2 regions of the Chryseobacterium sp. PTM-20240506 genome follow, and region 2 is predicted to be linked to the other one. Evidence: riboswitches for the same ligand, from Rfam matches in the RefSeq annotation. Region 2 holds a riboswitch; the other holds the start of a gene.
The links. A riboswitch is a leader RNA that binds a small molecule or an ion and turns the genes downstream of it on or off. The one in region 2 is predicted to bind thiamine pyrophosphate.
Positions count from the first base shown of each region.

Region 1: linked by a shared signal. The riboswitch ahead of thiM (hydroxyethylthiazole kinase) and the one ahead of thiS (sulfur carrier protein ThiS) in region 2 are both predicted to bind thiamine pyrophosphate.

Region 1 covers NZ_CP182581.1:4,130,440-4,137,328, reverse strand. The annotation lists gene ACNFU2_RS18540 (carbon starvation protein A) at 62-1,903, shown strand; TPP riboswitch at 1,959-2,051, shown strand; gene thiM (hydroxyethylthiazole kinase) at 2,110-2,904, shown strand; gene thiE (thiamine phosphate synthase) at 2,904-3,539, shown strand; gene thiD (bifunctional hydroxymethylpyrimidine kinase/phosphomethylpyrimidine kinase) at 3,536-4,369, shown strand; gene tenA (thiaminase II) at 4,356-5,006, shown strand; gene hxpB (hexitol phosphatase HxpB) at 4,997-5,650, shown strand; gene ACNFU2_RS18510 (TonB-dependent receptor plug domain-containing protein) at 5,665-6,889, opposite strand, start outside.
Region 2 covers NZ_CP182581.1:2,892,095-2,898,983, reverse strand. The annotation lists gene ACNFU2_RS12800 (heavy metal translocating P-type ATPase) at 1-83, opposite strand, end outside; gene ACNFU2_RS12795 (Crp/Fnr family transcriptional regulator) at 174-887, shown strand; gene panB (3-methyl-2-oxobutanoate hydroxymethyltransferase) at 950-1,765, shown strand; gene ACNFU2_RS12785 (hypothetical protein) at 1,765-2,088, shown strand; gene ACNFU2_RS12780 (RluA family pseudouridine synthase) at 2,096-2,773, shown strand; TPP riboswitch at 2,899-2,996, shown strand; gene thiS (sulfur carrier protein ThiS) at 3,061-3,267, shown strand; gene thiC (phosphomethylpyrimidine synthase ThiC) at 3,292-5,103, shown strand; gene ACNFU2_RS12765 (thiamine phosphate synthase) at 5,100-5,705, shown strand; gene ACNFU2_RS12760 (thiamine phosphate synthase) at 5,709-6,329, shown strand; gene ACNFU2_RS12755 (thiazole synthase) at 6,326-6,889, shown strand, end outside.

The DNA of each region.
Region 1 (6,889 bases), 1.2 Mb from region 2:
AATTATTCAAAATAAATTAAACAAAAAATTTAATTATTTATTCATAAAAAATCAAGACGATATGGATTTCCTAAATAACATCAACGCCTTAACTTTAGTTTTCACATCGCTCCTTATTTTCGCCATAGCATATCGTATCTATGGAATTTTTCTCGCCAATAAGGTATTACGTCTTAATAACAAAAATACGACTCCTGCATTGGAGTTTGCGGATGGTAAAGACTATGTTGCAACTAATAAGAACGTTCTTTTCGGACATCACTTTGCTGCAATTGCAGCTGCAGGACCATTGGTTGGGCCTGTTCTTGCCGCACAATTCGGATACCTTCCCGGAGCATTGTGGATTCTGATAGGCTGTGTATTAGGAGGTGGTGTTCATGATATGGTCGTTTTGTTCGCATCCGTAAGGCATAAAGGCCAGAGTCTGGCAACCATTGCTTCTAAAGAAATTGGAAAAACAACCGGAACAGTAGCTGGGTTTGCCATTTTATTCATTCTCATTCTTACGCTGGCAGGACTATCGTTGGCGTGTATCAATGCTATGCACGAAGCCTCATGGTCATTATTTACCGTAGTGATTACAATGCCTATTGCCATCATTATGGGTCTGATTATGCGCTATCGCAAAAATAGTGTCACTTTTGCCAGTATCCTAGGAGGAGTCCTTCTTATTGCGGGTATTATCGGAGGGCATAACCTGATGCAGAATGAAACCATGCATAATTTGTTCTCCTGGGATATCACCACCATTTCTATAGCTATTCCTTTGTATGGTTTTTTGGCATCCGTTCTACCGGTATGGCTGCTGCTGGTCCCAAGGGATTATCTGTCGACATACCTGAAAATCGGAACTATCATCATGCTTGCTATCGGAGTAATTGTGATCCACCCCACGATACAGATGCCTGCCCTTACACAGTTTGTAAACGGTGGCGGACCCGTGATCGGAGGACCTGTCCTTCCATTCATTTTCATTGTTATCGCATGTGGTGCTATTTCGGGTTTTCACGCTGTTATAGCAACCGGAACAACGCCTAAAATGCTAAATAAAGAAAGGGAAATTCTTTTTGTAGGATATGGAGCAATGCTTGTTGAGGGATTTGTTGCCCTAATGGCATTGATCGCAGCATGTACATTAATGCCCGGAGATTATTTTGCCATAAACACTCCGAAAGACTCTTATGATGCATTTCTGGCTGCTCATCCTTCTTTACACGGAGTTGATATTGATTATTTTTCACAGAAAATCGGGATCGATCTTCATGGCAGAACCGGAGGTGCTGTATCTCTGGCTGTGGGAATGGCTCATATATTCAATAAGATCCCCTATATGGATCAGTTAATGGCTTATTGGTATAATTTTGCAATCATGTTTGAAGCTGTTTTTATTCTTACGGCTATTGACGCAGGAACAAGAGTAGGACGTTTCTTTTTACAGGAAATGCTGGGTTCTGTAATTCCGAAATTCAATGACAAAAACTGGACCCCGGGGATTATTATCAGCAGTCTGATCTTCACTTTTGCATGGGGATATCTCGTATTTACAGGAAACGTCAGTAGTATCTGGCCATTATTCGGGATCAGCAACCAGCTGCTTGCTGCCTGTGGACTGATCGTCTGTACAACAATGCTCATACGGTTAAACAGAGGCAAATATGCCTTGTGTGCAGCTATACCGGGTGTGTTCATGGCAGGGATCACATTCTGGGCTGGTTATATCCAGGTTACCTCCATTTATATTCCCAAAGGGCAATACTTACTGGCAACACTTGCTGTGGTTGCGATGGTCTTGATGCTTATTGTATTTGTAGGAGCCTTCAGAAAGTGGTATGAGCTTATCAAAATTAATAAATCGGAAATTGATTATTACGGAGAAAGCGTAAAGGAGCTGGTAGAGAGATAAAAGGTTTGGGTTACTAATTAATGATAAGGCCATATCTGATATTTTTCTTACATTTGTTATGCTTTAGGGGTATTCTGAGAAGAATTGAGAGAGTCCCTTTGAACCTGATACGGCTTACACCGACGTAGGGAAAAGCAAAAAGACATTCTTTACAATGTACTTTTGTTTTGGATTTTTTCCTGAAGCTATTTATTTAATCAATAATAATGGATAAAAATCTTTGGAAACAAGTACAGCTCGTAAAACAGCAATCCCCCCTTGTACACAATATCACCAATTACGTGGTGATGAATAATACAGCCAATGCCCTTTTGGCTGTGGGAGCTTCTCCTATCATGGCGCATGCAAAATCTGAAATTCATGAAATGGTCAGTATTGCACATTCAGTCGTTATTAACATAGGTACGCTGGATGAATATTGGGCAGAGTCAATGATAATAGCCGCAAAAGCTGCCCATTCATTAAAAAAACCGTGGATTTTAGACCCAGTAGGTGCCGGCGCAACGGGTTTCCGTGATGAGATTTTACACCAGCTTTTACCGTACCGGCCGACTGTAATCAGAGGTAACGCATCAGAAATCATTGCTTTGGCTAAAGCAAACACAATCGTTACAAAAGGAGTTGACAGCACAGCAAAAAGTGACGAAGCGATCAATGCCGCCCAATATCTCGTCAATCAACACGATACGATTGTCTGTATCTCCGGAGCTACAGATATTATTACTGACCGACAGCAGACCTCCTTTATCCGTAACGGGCATCATTTAATGACCAAAGTTACCGGATTAGGCTGCTCGGCAACTGCCCTTATTGGTGCTTTTTCAGGAGTTACCGAAAAGTACTTTGAAGCAACTGCGGCCGCAATGGCATTAATGGGTATCGCAGGTGAACTGGCTGTTTTGGAAAGTAAAGGTCCTGGAAGCCTTCAGGTTAACCTTCTTGATAAATTATATACTATTACCGAAGAGGAGTTTCTCAGTCATCTCAAGTATGAAAGATAATGAATAGACATCCTTTTCCTTACCAGCTTTACCTTGTTATTTCTGAGGCAGATTGTCCCGGAAGAGACTTTTTAAAGGTTGCAGAGCAAGCTATTCTAGGCGGCGTTGATATCATACAACTAAGAGAGAAAAACAGCTCTCCCGATGAATTCCTCCAAAAAGCCAGACAACTGATAGCAATTACAGAAAAACATCATATTCCACTGATTATTAATGACAACGTAGAAGTGGCCACAAAAGTAAATGCGGCAGGCATCCATGTGGGTAATACCGATGCAAGCCCCGTCTATTTGAGGGAGCAGCCACTCATTCACAATAAAATGATTGGTTACTCCATTGAATATCTCGATCAGCTTGAAAATGATCAGACTGCAGCATCAGACTATCTGGGCATCAGCCCGGTCTTCCGCACGACTACCAAATCAGATACAGTTACTGAATGGGGATTGGAAGGAATAGTAAAAATAAGGCAACTGACCTCAAAGCCCCTTGTTGCTATTGGCAGTGTCAACTTAACCAACACCAAGGCTATTATGGACGCGGGAGCGGACTGTATTGCCGTAGTTTCTGCAATATGCGGTGCTGATGATCCTCAAAAAGCAGCTTATGAACTCAAAAATGAAATTGTAAAATGAAAAAATTTAAATATCCATCCGTATTAACGATAGCAGGATTCGACGGAAGCGGAGGGGCTGGCATCCAGGCTGATATTAAAACCGCCTCTTCCCTGGGATGCTTTTCAACATCGGTGTTAACTGCTTTACCGGTCCAGAATACCCAGGGAGTAAGAAAGATATATCCAATTCCTGTAGAAGCAGTAGCTGATCAGATCGAAGCTATTTTAGATGACATTTTTCCTGATGCAATCAAAATCGGAATGGTCCATACTTCCCAGCTTGTGGAAACCATCGTTTCAACACTCGGTAAATATAAAAAGATTCCTATTGTATTCGATCCGGTAATGGTCGCGACAAGTGGACATCGCTTAATAGAAGAAGAGACTATTATCGCTATTACAGAAAAACTTTTCCCTATTGCAGATGTGATTACCCCTAATATGGATGAAGCAGCAATTTTAGCCAGCATGGAGGTGAAAACGCTTGAAGACCTTTATGCAGCAGGAAAACTGATCAAAGGTCTGGGCTGCAAAAGCATTCTTTTAAAAGGCGGACATCAGGACACCTCAACGATTACCTCATTATTCTACGATGAAAATAATCAATACCATACCTTTGAAACCATCAAATTGGCGACCCACAACACCCATGGTTCAGGCTGCACCCTTTCTTCGGCTATAGCAGCATATCTGGCTCAGGGAAAAACCTTATTTGATTCTGTTTCTCTTGGACAACAATATGTTTATAAAGCCATAGAAAATGGAAAAGATGTAGAAACCGGTTTAGGAAACGGCCCGCTTAATCACTTTTTTAACCCTCAAAAACTGATCAAAAATGAAATGGTCTGAACAAACCTGGCAAGCCATTGAAGACAAATACATGTCTATTTTGCAAATGGATTTTATCAAAGAGCTTTCAGCTGGCAATTTGCCGCTTGAAAATTTTAAATTTTACATGGCTCAGGACTCTCTATATCTTGAACATTTTGGACGAACGCTTTCGCTAATTGCTGCTAAGATCCCAGATCTCCAGGATGTTCTTTCTTTTATCAGGTTTGCCGAAAATGCGATCGTGGTCGAAAATGCTTTACATGAATTTTATTTTAAGGATTTTGGTGTTACCGATAAAGGTGTTTTACAGCCTGCATGTCATCACTATATCCATTTTCTGAGGAGTACTGCTGCTCTGGAATGTGTTGAAGTTGCAGTTGCTGCAGTGTTGCCGTGCTTCTGGATCTATAGGGAAGTAGGAAACTTTATCTTTAAATATCAGAACAATATTAATAATCCTTATCAAAAGTGGATCGATACTTATGGCGGAGAGGAATTTTCTGCTGCTGTAGATCATGCCATTGCTATTTGTGATAAGATCGCAGAAAAAGCTACAGATGATACAAGACATAAAATGACAGAAGCTTTTATCATGTCAACCCAAATGGAGTACCATTTTTGGGAAGCGGCCTATGAATTAAAAATATGGAAATAAAACCTGCAAAAGCTGTTATTTTTGATATGGACGGTGTTCTTATCGATAGTGAAAAATTCTGGAAACAAGCGGAGTCCGAAGTATTCAGCTCATTGGGTGTAAAGATTACTGATGAATTCACACAGCTCACTCAGACGATGACTACTGCTGAGGTTACCGAATTCTGGTATAAAAAATACCCTTGGGATAACATTGCATTGGACATTGTGGAACAACAAGTCATCTCAAGGGTCATTGAACTGATCGCAACAGAAGATTGTACTATTGCGGGTATAAAAAAGTTTATAGAAGATCTTAAATCAAAGCAATACAAAATAGGCCTAGCCACCAATTCTCCTTACAGGGTCATTCAAACCGTTCTTGATAAAGCGGAGATTGCCCATTTATTCGATCATATTACCTCAGCTGAGTTTGAAGAACATGGTAAGCCTCATCCTGCCGTATATTTTACTTCAGCAAAAAACCTAAAAGTTGACCCTCAACATTGTTTTGTAATAGAGGACAGTCAGTCCGGTATTCTTGCTGCCAAAAATGCAGGAATGACTGTCATTGCTTTTACCAATCAAAATTCAGAAATTTATTTTGATCTCGCAGATCATAGAATAATCAGTTTTGAAGATCCTTTGCCTGCATTGTTCAGCTAGTTTTTATTTTTTACTTAAAAAGTAAAATTAAGCCTCGTAAAAACATACCTTCCGTTCTGTCCGAATTGAGACGTAGAACGGGAGTAGATAAACTGGTCGTTATTGGTTGATGCCGGAAGGTTTTTGGTTGGATAAATATCAAAAACGTTATTCACTCCCAGCGTTAAGCCTACATTTTTAGTAAACTGATACGCTACGGAAACATCAGTAATTACCTTATCTGCTATTTTCTGATGTTCATCAAATGCAATAATCCCATCGCCGTTGGCATCTAAAACATCAGCACCTGTCACTTTCCCGAAATAAGTATTTCTTAAATAGAAACTGGCATTTTTCCACGAAATACTGTGGGATAAACTTGCCTTTACTCTTGGAACCGCTTCTTCAAGATAGACTCTTGATTTTTCAGAGAAATATGTATTTTCAAGATTAGCAGATTCCAACAAACCCGATGAATGAACGTTTCCTACTTTTTTGGTCTGATTCAGGTTAACCGCAAAATTATTATCCAGCTTCACTTCCGAGAATCGCGCATTATGAGTAATTACAACATCCAATCCTTTCGTTTCAGTATCGATTGCATTCGTAAAAAACTGAGCTGCATTAACCCCTAATTGAGTATACACATTTTGTGCTTGTACCGGAACATCTTTTTTAAGGAATTGATCTGTGAGTATAATCCTGTTTTTAATTTTGGTGAAATAGCCATCAGCTGTAAAAGTCACATTTATTGATGGAATCCTGTATGTGAAACCTACACTTGCAGACTGCGAAGTTTCCTGTTTCAGTTTTGGAATTCCTAATAATCCTGCAATTTCAGAATCATTACTGAATGTCCCCACATCTAAAAGCTGACCGTTGGTAAACAATGTAGACGTAACGTTGTAATAGATCTGGTGAATAGAAGGTGCTCTGAAGCCAGTGGATCCCGCAAATCTTACATTGAAATTCTTATCAAGTTTAATTCTTGAAGCGATCTTATAATTAAAAGTAGATCCGAAATCCGAATAGTTTTCATATCTCGCAGCAGCATCTATCAGCAACCAATCTGTAAAATTGAATTCAAAATCTGCATATCCCGCAACAGATTGTCTGTTTTTATTTACAGCATTTTCAGGTCTGAAACCACTAAATACCTGTGATCCTCCTGGAAGTGAATTTCCAAAGAAATCGGTTGGCCTGGAAGTGGTCCCGTTCCATACATTTCCATTGATATCATAAGTTGCATAAGAAGCTTCT
Region 2 (6,889 bases):
CCGTTGCAACAAAAAATTTTTTCATCAAAAAGAATTCGTTCTTTTTCTATGCCTTGACCACAATGGAAACAGTTCTCGCTCACCTTCATAAATTATTGAGGTACAAAATTATAACAAATTTTTTTGTTTATCGAGTTAAAATGTTCTATTTTTGTGATAAATGTCATATTAAAATGTCGCAGGAACAACAGATTGCAATTGAAGAGAGGTTCGCCAGAGTTTTTAATGATAAATCTTTTAAGGAAAGACTTTCAAGCGCAGATTTTGAAAAATACATTAGCACAAAAAAGAAATTAAAATTTCAGAAACACGATACTATTTTCGAAGATGGAGAAACTCCAAAGGGAGTATATTTTTTAGAAAATGGTGCTGCTAAACTTTCTAAATCCGGAGCCTTTGGAAAAGATCAGATCTTAAGGTTTATCAAAGAAGGTGATATTATTGGCTACCGTTCTTTACTTTGCGGAGAAAATTTTCAGGCTAAAGCTGAAGCAATGACTGATATTGAGTGTACTTTTCTACCTGCAGATGTATTTATGTATCTTTTAGAGGTGGATTCTCAATTGTCTTTCGTAATGCTTCAGAAAATAGCTTATGAATTAGGAGAATCTTCAAACACGATTACTTTCCTTGCTCAAAAAACCGTAAGAGAGCGATTGGCTGAAATTTTATTGCTTCTGGAACAGAAATTAGGAGTAGATCCGGAAGGGTTTATCAAAATTTCTTTAACAAGAGAAGAAATTGCCAATATCATCGGTACAGCTACCGAGAGTGCTATCCGTCTGATTTCCGAATTCAAACAGGATGATCTGATAGAAGTGGACGGAAGAAACATCAAGATCCTCAACCACGACAAACTAATGAAACTAGGTCACGTAGTTTTATAAATCATAAAAAAAATTTAAGTCGGCGGAAGCCGACTTTTTAACTTTTAAAATATAGATACATTATGTCTGTTCATTCTGAAATAAAAAAAGTTACGACTGAAACCTTGCGTAAAATGAAGTTCGACAAGGAAAAAATAACAATGCTTACAGCCTATGATTTCACTACAGCAAAGATGGTAGATGCAGGAGGAGTAGATGCTGTTTTGATAGGAGATTCTGCAGCCAATGTAATGGCAGGTTTTGAAACTACGCTGCCTATTACTCTTGATCAGATGATCTATCATGCTCAAAGCGTTGTACGTGGAGTAGACAGAGCTCTCGTTATTGCTGACCTTCCTTTTGGAACTTATCAGAGTAATCCTGAAAAAGCATTAGAGTCTGCCGTGAGAATGATGAAAGAGGGCGGTGCCCATGCTGTGAAAATTGAAGGCGGTAAAGAGATTTCAAAATCAATCAAGAAAATTGTTAATGCAGGAATTCCTGTGATGGGGCATTTAGGATTAACCCCTCAGTCTATTTATAAATTCGGAACTTACAAAGTAAGAGCGAAGGACGAAGCAGAAGCTGAGAAACTGATCAGTGATGCGCAGCTTTTAGAAGAATTAGGGTGCTTTTCTGTTGTTTTAGAAAAAATTCCGGCAGATTTGGCTAAAAAAGTATCTGAAAGTATCTCGATTCCGACAATCGGAATCGGAGCAGGCCCTGACTGTGACGGACAGGTTTTGGTTTATCATGATATGGTAGGAATGAACCAGGGGTTCAGTCCAAAATTTTTGAGAAGATATCTTGATCTTTACAGTGAAATCACAGGGGCGGTTGCACAATATGTAAAAGATGTAAAAGAGGTTACCTTTCCTAATGAAAAAGAAAGCTATTAATGAGAGATAATCAACAGACTATACAAGGAGTTATTTCCGTTATCGCATTGATCTGCCTTGCCGTAGGATGGTTCAATTTCTTTTCACCGGAAACTAATGATATTCTCTCGAAAAGGGTATTTTACATCGTCATAGGAATAAGTTTTGCCATTCAAGCTCCTTTTCTGTCTAACAGAAATTTTGTATATCCAATGTATGCTGCCGCAGGTCTTTGTATTGTTGGCGCTTTTCTTCCATTGGAATCAAGGCTGGCTGCAATGAAAACACTTGGGCTTCTTGCAGGGATTATTCTTTCTTTGTCGAACAGACGACAGATTAATTAAATGTAAAATGGAGGAGCAGATTGCTTATGAAGACAACCATCTCCTGGTTGTAAATAAAAAAGTCGGTCAGCTTGTACAGGGTGACAAGACCGGTGATGAATCGTTATTAGAATCAATAAAGAACTTTATAAAGAAAAGAGATGCTAAACCGGGAAATGTTTTTCTCGGTTTGGTTCATCGTATAGATCGTCCGACATCAGGTTTGGTTATTTATGCCAAAACCTCAAAAGCCCTTTCCCGTCTTACCCAGATGGTTAAAAACAGGGAAATTAAAAAAACATACTGGGCTGTTGTTGCTAAAGAAATGATTCCGCATCACCAGAGGCTGGTTCATTATTTAAAGAAAAATGAGAAAAATAATAAAGCCATTGTTTTTCCAAAGGCAACAGATGGAGCGAAAGAGGCAATTTTAACTTATAATGTTATTAAAACCCTGGACAATTATATGCTTCTTGAAATTGATCTGGAAACAGGAAGACATCATCAGATCCGGGCTCAACTTTCCAAGATTGGAGTTCCAATAAAAGGTGATTTGAAATATGGAGCACCCCGGTCCAATCCGGATGGAGGAATCAATCTTCATGCACGGATGCTTACATTCATCCATCCCGTGACCAAAGAAGAGATCAGAATTGTAGCTCCTGTTCCGCAAAATGATGCCATATGGAGAGCATGCGAAGAATAAGTCTGAATATAAAAGTTAATCTTAACATTATACTATTAAACATACAAAAGACCCTCTAAAAGCAGATGGTCTTTTTGTTTTTAATGAAATCATTTTGCCTGTTTTGAAAAAATAACTAACTTCGTCCCATACTTTAGGGGTGTCTGTTCACAAGCAGACTGAGACTTTACCCTTTGAACCTGATCTGGATCATACCAGCGTAGGGAAAAGTGAGATGACTTTTTGCTGTACATTTCTATTGTACAATTATAGCCATTCCTAAAGTGATTTATAACAAAAATCTTGGAATGGAACTTATAATCAATCACACACGGAAAACTTTCGATATTCCACCGGAAAACCTGGAGGCTTTGATGGCTCTGGAGGCACCCGGCCGCAAAAAAGGAATCGCTGTTGCCTTAAACAATCGTATTATTCCCATTTCCTCCTGGCAGAATACTGTACTTCAGGACCAGGATTCAATTTTAATTATTACCGCAACACAGGGCGGCTAATCTTCGTAAAACCCCAATAATTTTATGGCACATTCAATTACGCGTTCGCCATTTCCGAACTCAAAGAAAATTTATGTTGAAGGAAGCATTCATCCTATTAAGGTTGCTATGCGCGAAATCCTATTGAGCCCTACAAAGCTCAGCAATGGAACATTGGAGAATAATCCTCCTGTCACGGTTTATGATACGTCAGGACCTTATACGGATGAAAATTCGCAGATCGATATCCAGAAAGGACTTCCAAGAATAAGAGAGCAATGGATACTGGAAAGGGGAGATGTAAAAATTCTCGACGGAATATCGTCCGAATATGGGAAAGCCCGTTTGGCAGATCCGAAACTGGATGAATTACGTTTTTCTTATAACCATAAGCCAAAAGTCGCTCTGGAAGGAAAAGAAGTAACCCAGTTATACTATGCAAAACAGGGGATCATTACTCCTGAAATGGAGTACATTGCCATCCGTGAAAACCAAAGAATAGAACAGCTTGATTTTGTTTCCAAAGAAATGTCTTCCCAGCATGCCGGGAACAATTTCGGGGCAAGAACTCCTAAAAATAAGATTACTCCTGAATTTGTAAGAGAAGAGATTGCTGCCGGAAGGGCAATCATTCCTAATAACATCAACCACCCAGAAAGTGAACCGATGATTATAGGGCGGAATTTTTTAGTAAAGATAAATGCCAATATTGGTAACAGTGCTGTTTCTTCCAGTATCGATGAAGAGGTCGAAAAAGCAGTGTGGGCATGCAGATGGGGTGCGGATACTATTATGGATCTTTCCACAGGAAAAAATATTCACGAAACACGGGAATGGATCATCAGAAATAGTCCTGTACCTATCGGAACTGTTCCTATTTATCAGGCACTTGAAAAAGTGAAAGGAGTTCCTGAAGATCTTACCTGGGAAGTATTTAGAGATACCCTGATCGAGCAGGCTGAGCAAGGCGTTTCGTATTTTACCATTCATGCAGGAGTGCTGCTCAGATATATTCACCTTACCGTTAATAGAGTAACGGGAATTGTTTCGCGCGGAGGTTCTATTATGGCTAAATGGTGTCTTTATCATCACAAAGAAAACTTCTTGTACACGCATTTTGAAGAGATTTGTGAAATCATGAAAAAATATGATGTAGCTTTTTCTTTAGGTGACGGACTTCGTCCGGGATCTATTGCAGATGCTAATGACGCTGCACAATTTGCAGAGCTGGAGACTTTAGGAGAGCTTACGAAGATTGCTTGGAAACACAATGTACAGGTAATGATTGAAGGTCCCGGTCATGTTCCGATGCATATGATCAAAGAAAATATGGATAAGCAGCTGGAAGAGTGCCACGAAGCACCTTTCTATACGTTAGGGCCGTTAACAACAGATATTGCACCGGGCTATGATCATATAACTTCAGGAATCGGAGCTGCCATGATCGGATGGTTTGGATGTGCAATGCTTTGTTACGTTACCCCTAAAGAACATCTAGGACTACCCAATAAAAAAGATGTGAAAGACGGGGTTATTACCTACAAGCTGGCAGCACATGCTGCGGATTTGGCAAAAGGACATCCAGGTGCTCAGTACAGAGATAATGCTCTGAGTAAAGCAAGGTTTGAATTCAGATGGGAAGATCAGTTTAATCTTTCCCTGGACCCTGAAACGGCAAAAGCATATCATGATGAAACATTACCGGCAGAGGGAGCAAAGATTGCGCATTTTTGTTCCATGTGTGGTCCTAAATTCTGTTCCATGAAAATTACTCAGGAAATACGGGAATCCGCTGAAATGGGGATGATGATAAAATCACAGGAGTTTATCGAGAACGGAAAGGAAATTTATTTATGATCATTGTCATAAGTCCTGAAAACATTTTAATCAATGAAGCAGAATGTGTCAATAAGATGTTTCAGGATGGGCTGGAATTATTTCATATCAGGAAACCTTTTATCACTGAGGTAGAAATGATCGTTTTCTTGGATCAGATCGATGCATCATTCCGTCATCGATTGGTAATGCACGGTTATTTTGACCTGGCAGCAGAATATGGCATTTCAAGAATACACTTCAGAGAAGAGGACCGTATTAATGGATTGCATTCATGGCGTGCAAAAGGTTCGGTAATCTCTACATCGGTACATGATATCATTTGTTTTAATGCTCTTGAGCCCAATTGGGAATATGCTTTTTTCAGTCCATTTTTCTCAAGCATTTCAAAACCGGGATATGGAGAACATTCTAAGGTTTTGGAGAGGATAGGACTTCGGAATAATCATGATGTGAAACTTATTGCTTTAGGAGGAATCTATGAGGAAAACATGGAGATAGCACTGAGATCGGGAGCAGAAGGTCTTGCCTTGCTGGGAGGGATCTGGATGAATGAGCAACCTGTAAAGGCATTTAATCAGTGCAGGAATAGAATGTTGGAATATAATTATCAAAACAGGTAGAAATTGGTCAAAGAAAAATTACAATATATTTCCCAGGGAAATACAAAAGAAGAACAGGAATTGAATATTTACAGGGCTCTGGACGCCGGTGTAAAGTGGGTGCAGGTTCGTTGGAAAAACGCGCCTGGGAAAGAGCTTTTTGAATTGTGTGAAAAATCAAAATTACAATGTACCGAATACGGGGCAATATGTATTATTAACGATCACATACATTTGGCAGAACTCGTAGATGCTGATGGTGTCCATTTAGGATTAGATGATGATACAATCACTCAGGCAAGACAAATTCTGGGTCCTGAAAAAATAGTCGGGGGAACAGCTAATACATTAGAGGACGTCCTGCAAAGAATTGATGAATCTTGTGATTATATCGGTTTGGGGCCATTGCGGTATACACCGACAAAGGAGAAATTAAGTCCGGTACTGGGCTTTAAAGGGTATCAGCAACTGATCCGGGATTTAGAAAAAAGATCGGTTAAAATTCCTGCAATCTATGCAATTGGAGGTGTACGTCTTGAAGATGTAGAATTATTACAGGAAATTGGAATCCATGGAGTTGCTGTCTCCGGACAAATTACAGGCAGGCCGTCTGTCGTTAATGAATTTATAAAATCTTTCAAATGAATCATATACTAACAATTGCAGGAAGAAGTTTCGAATCAAGGCTATTTCTGGGAACGGGTAAATTCGGAAATCTGGCAGAAATGACGCAATCCATTATTGCATCAGAAAGCAATATGGTGACAATGGCACTGAAAAGAATTGATGCTCAATCTGAGGATGATGGTATTCTCACGGCACTGCAGCCCACCAATACCCATCTTCTGCCTAACACCTCCGGAGCCCGTACTGCCAAAGAAGCGGTACTAGCTGCGCAATTGGCCAGAGAAGCGTTAGAAACAAACTGGGTGAAACTGGAAATACATCCGGACCCTAAATATTTACTGCCGGATCCTATAGAAACATTATATGCAACGGAAGAACTTGCGAAGCTTGGGTTTATTGTAATGCCCTACATTCATGCTGATCCCGTTTTATGCAAACGGTTAGAAGACGCAGGGACAGCAGTGGTTATGCCATTGGGAGCTCCTATCGGAACGAACAAAGGTCTTCGGACGTTGGATTTCCTGGAAATTATCATTAGCCAGAGCAAAGTTCCTGTGGTAGTTGATGCAGGAATAGGA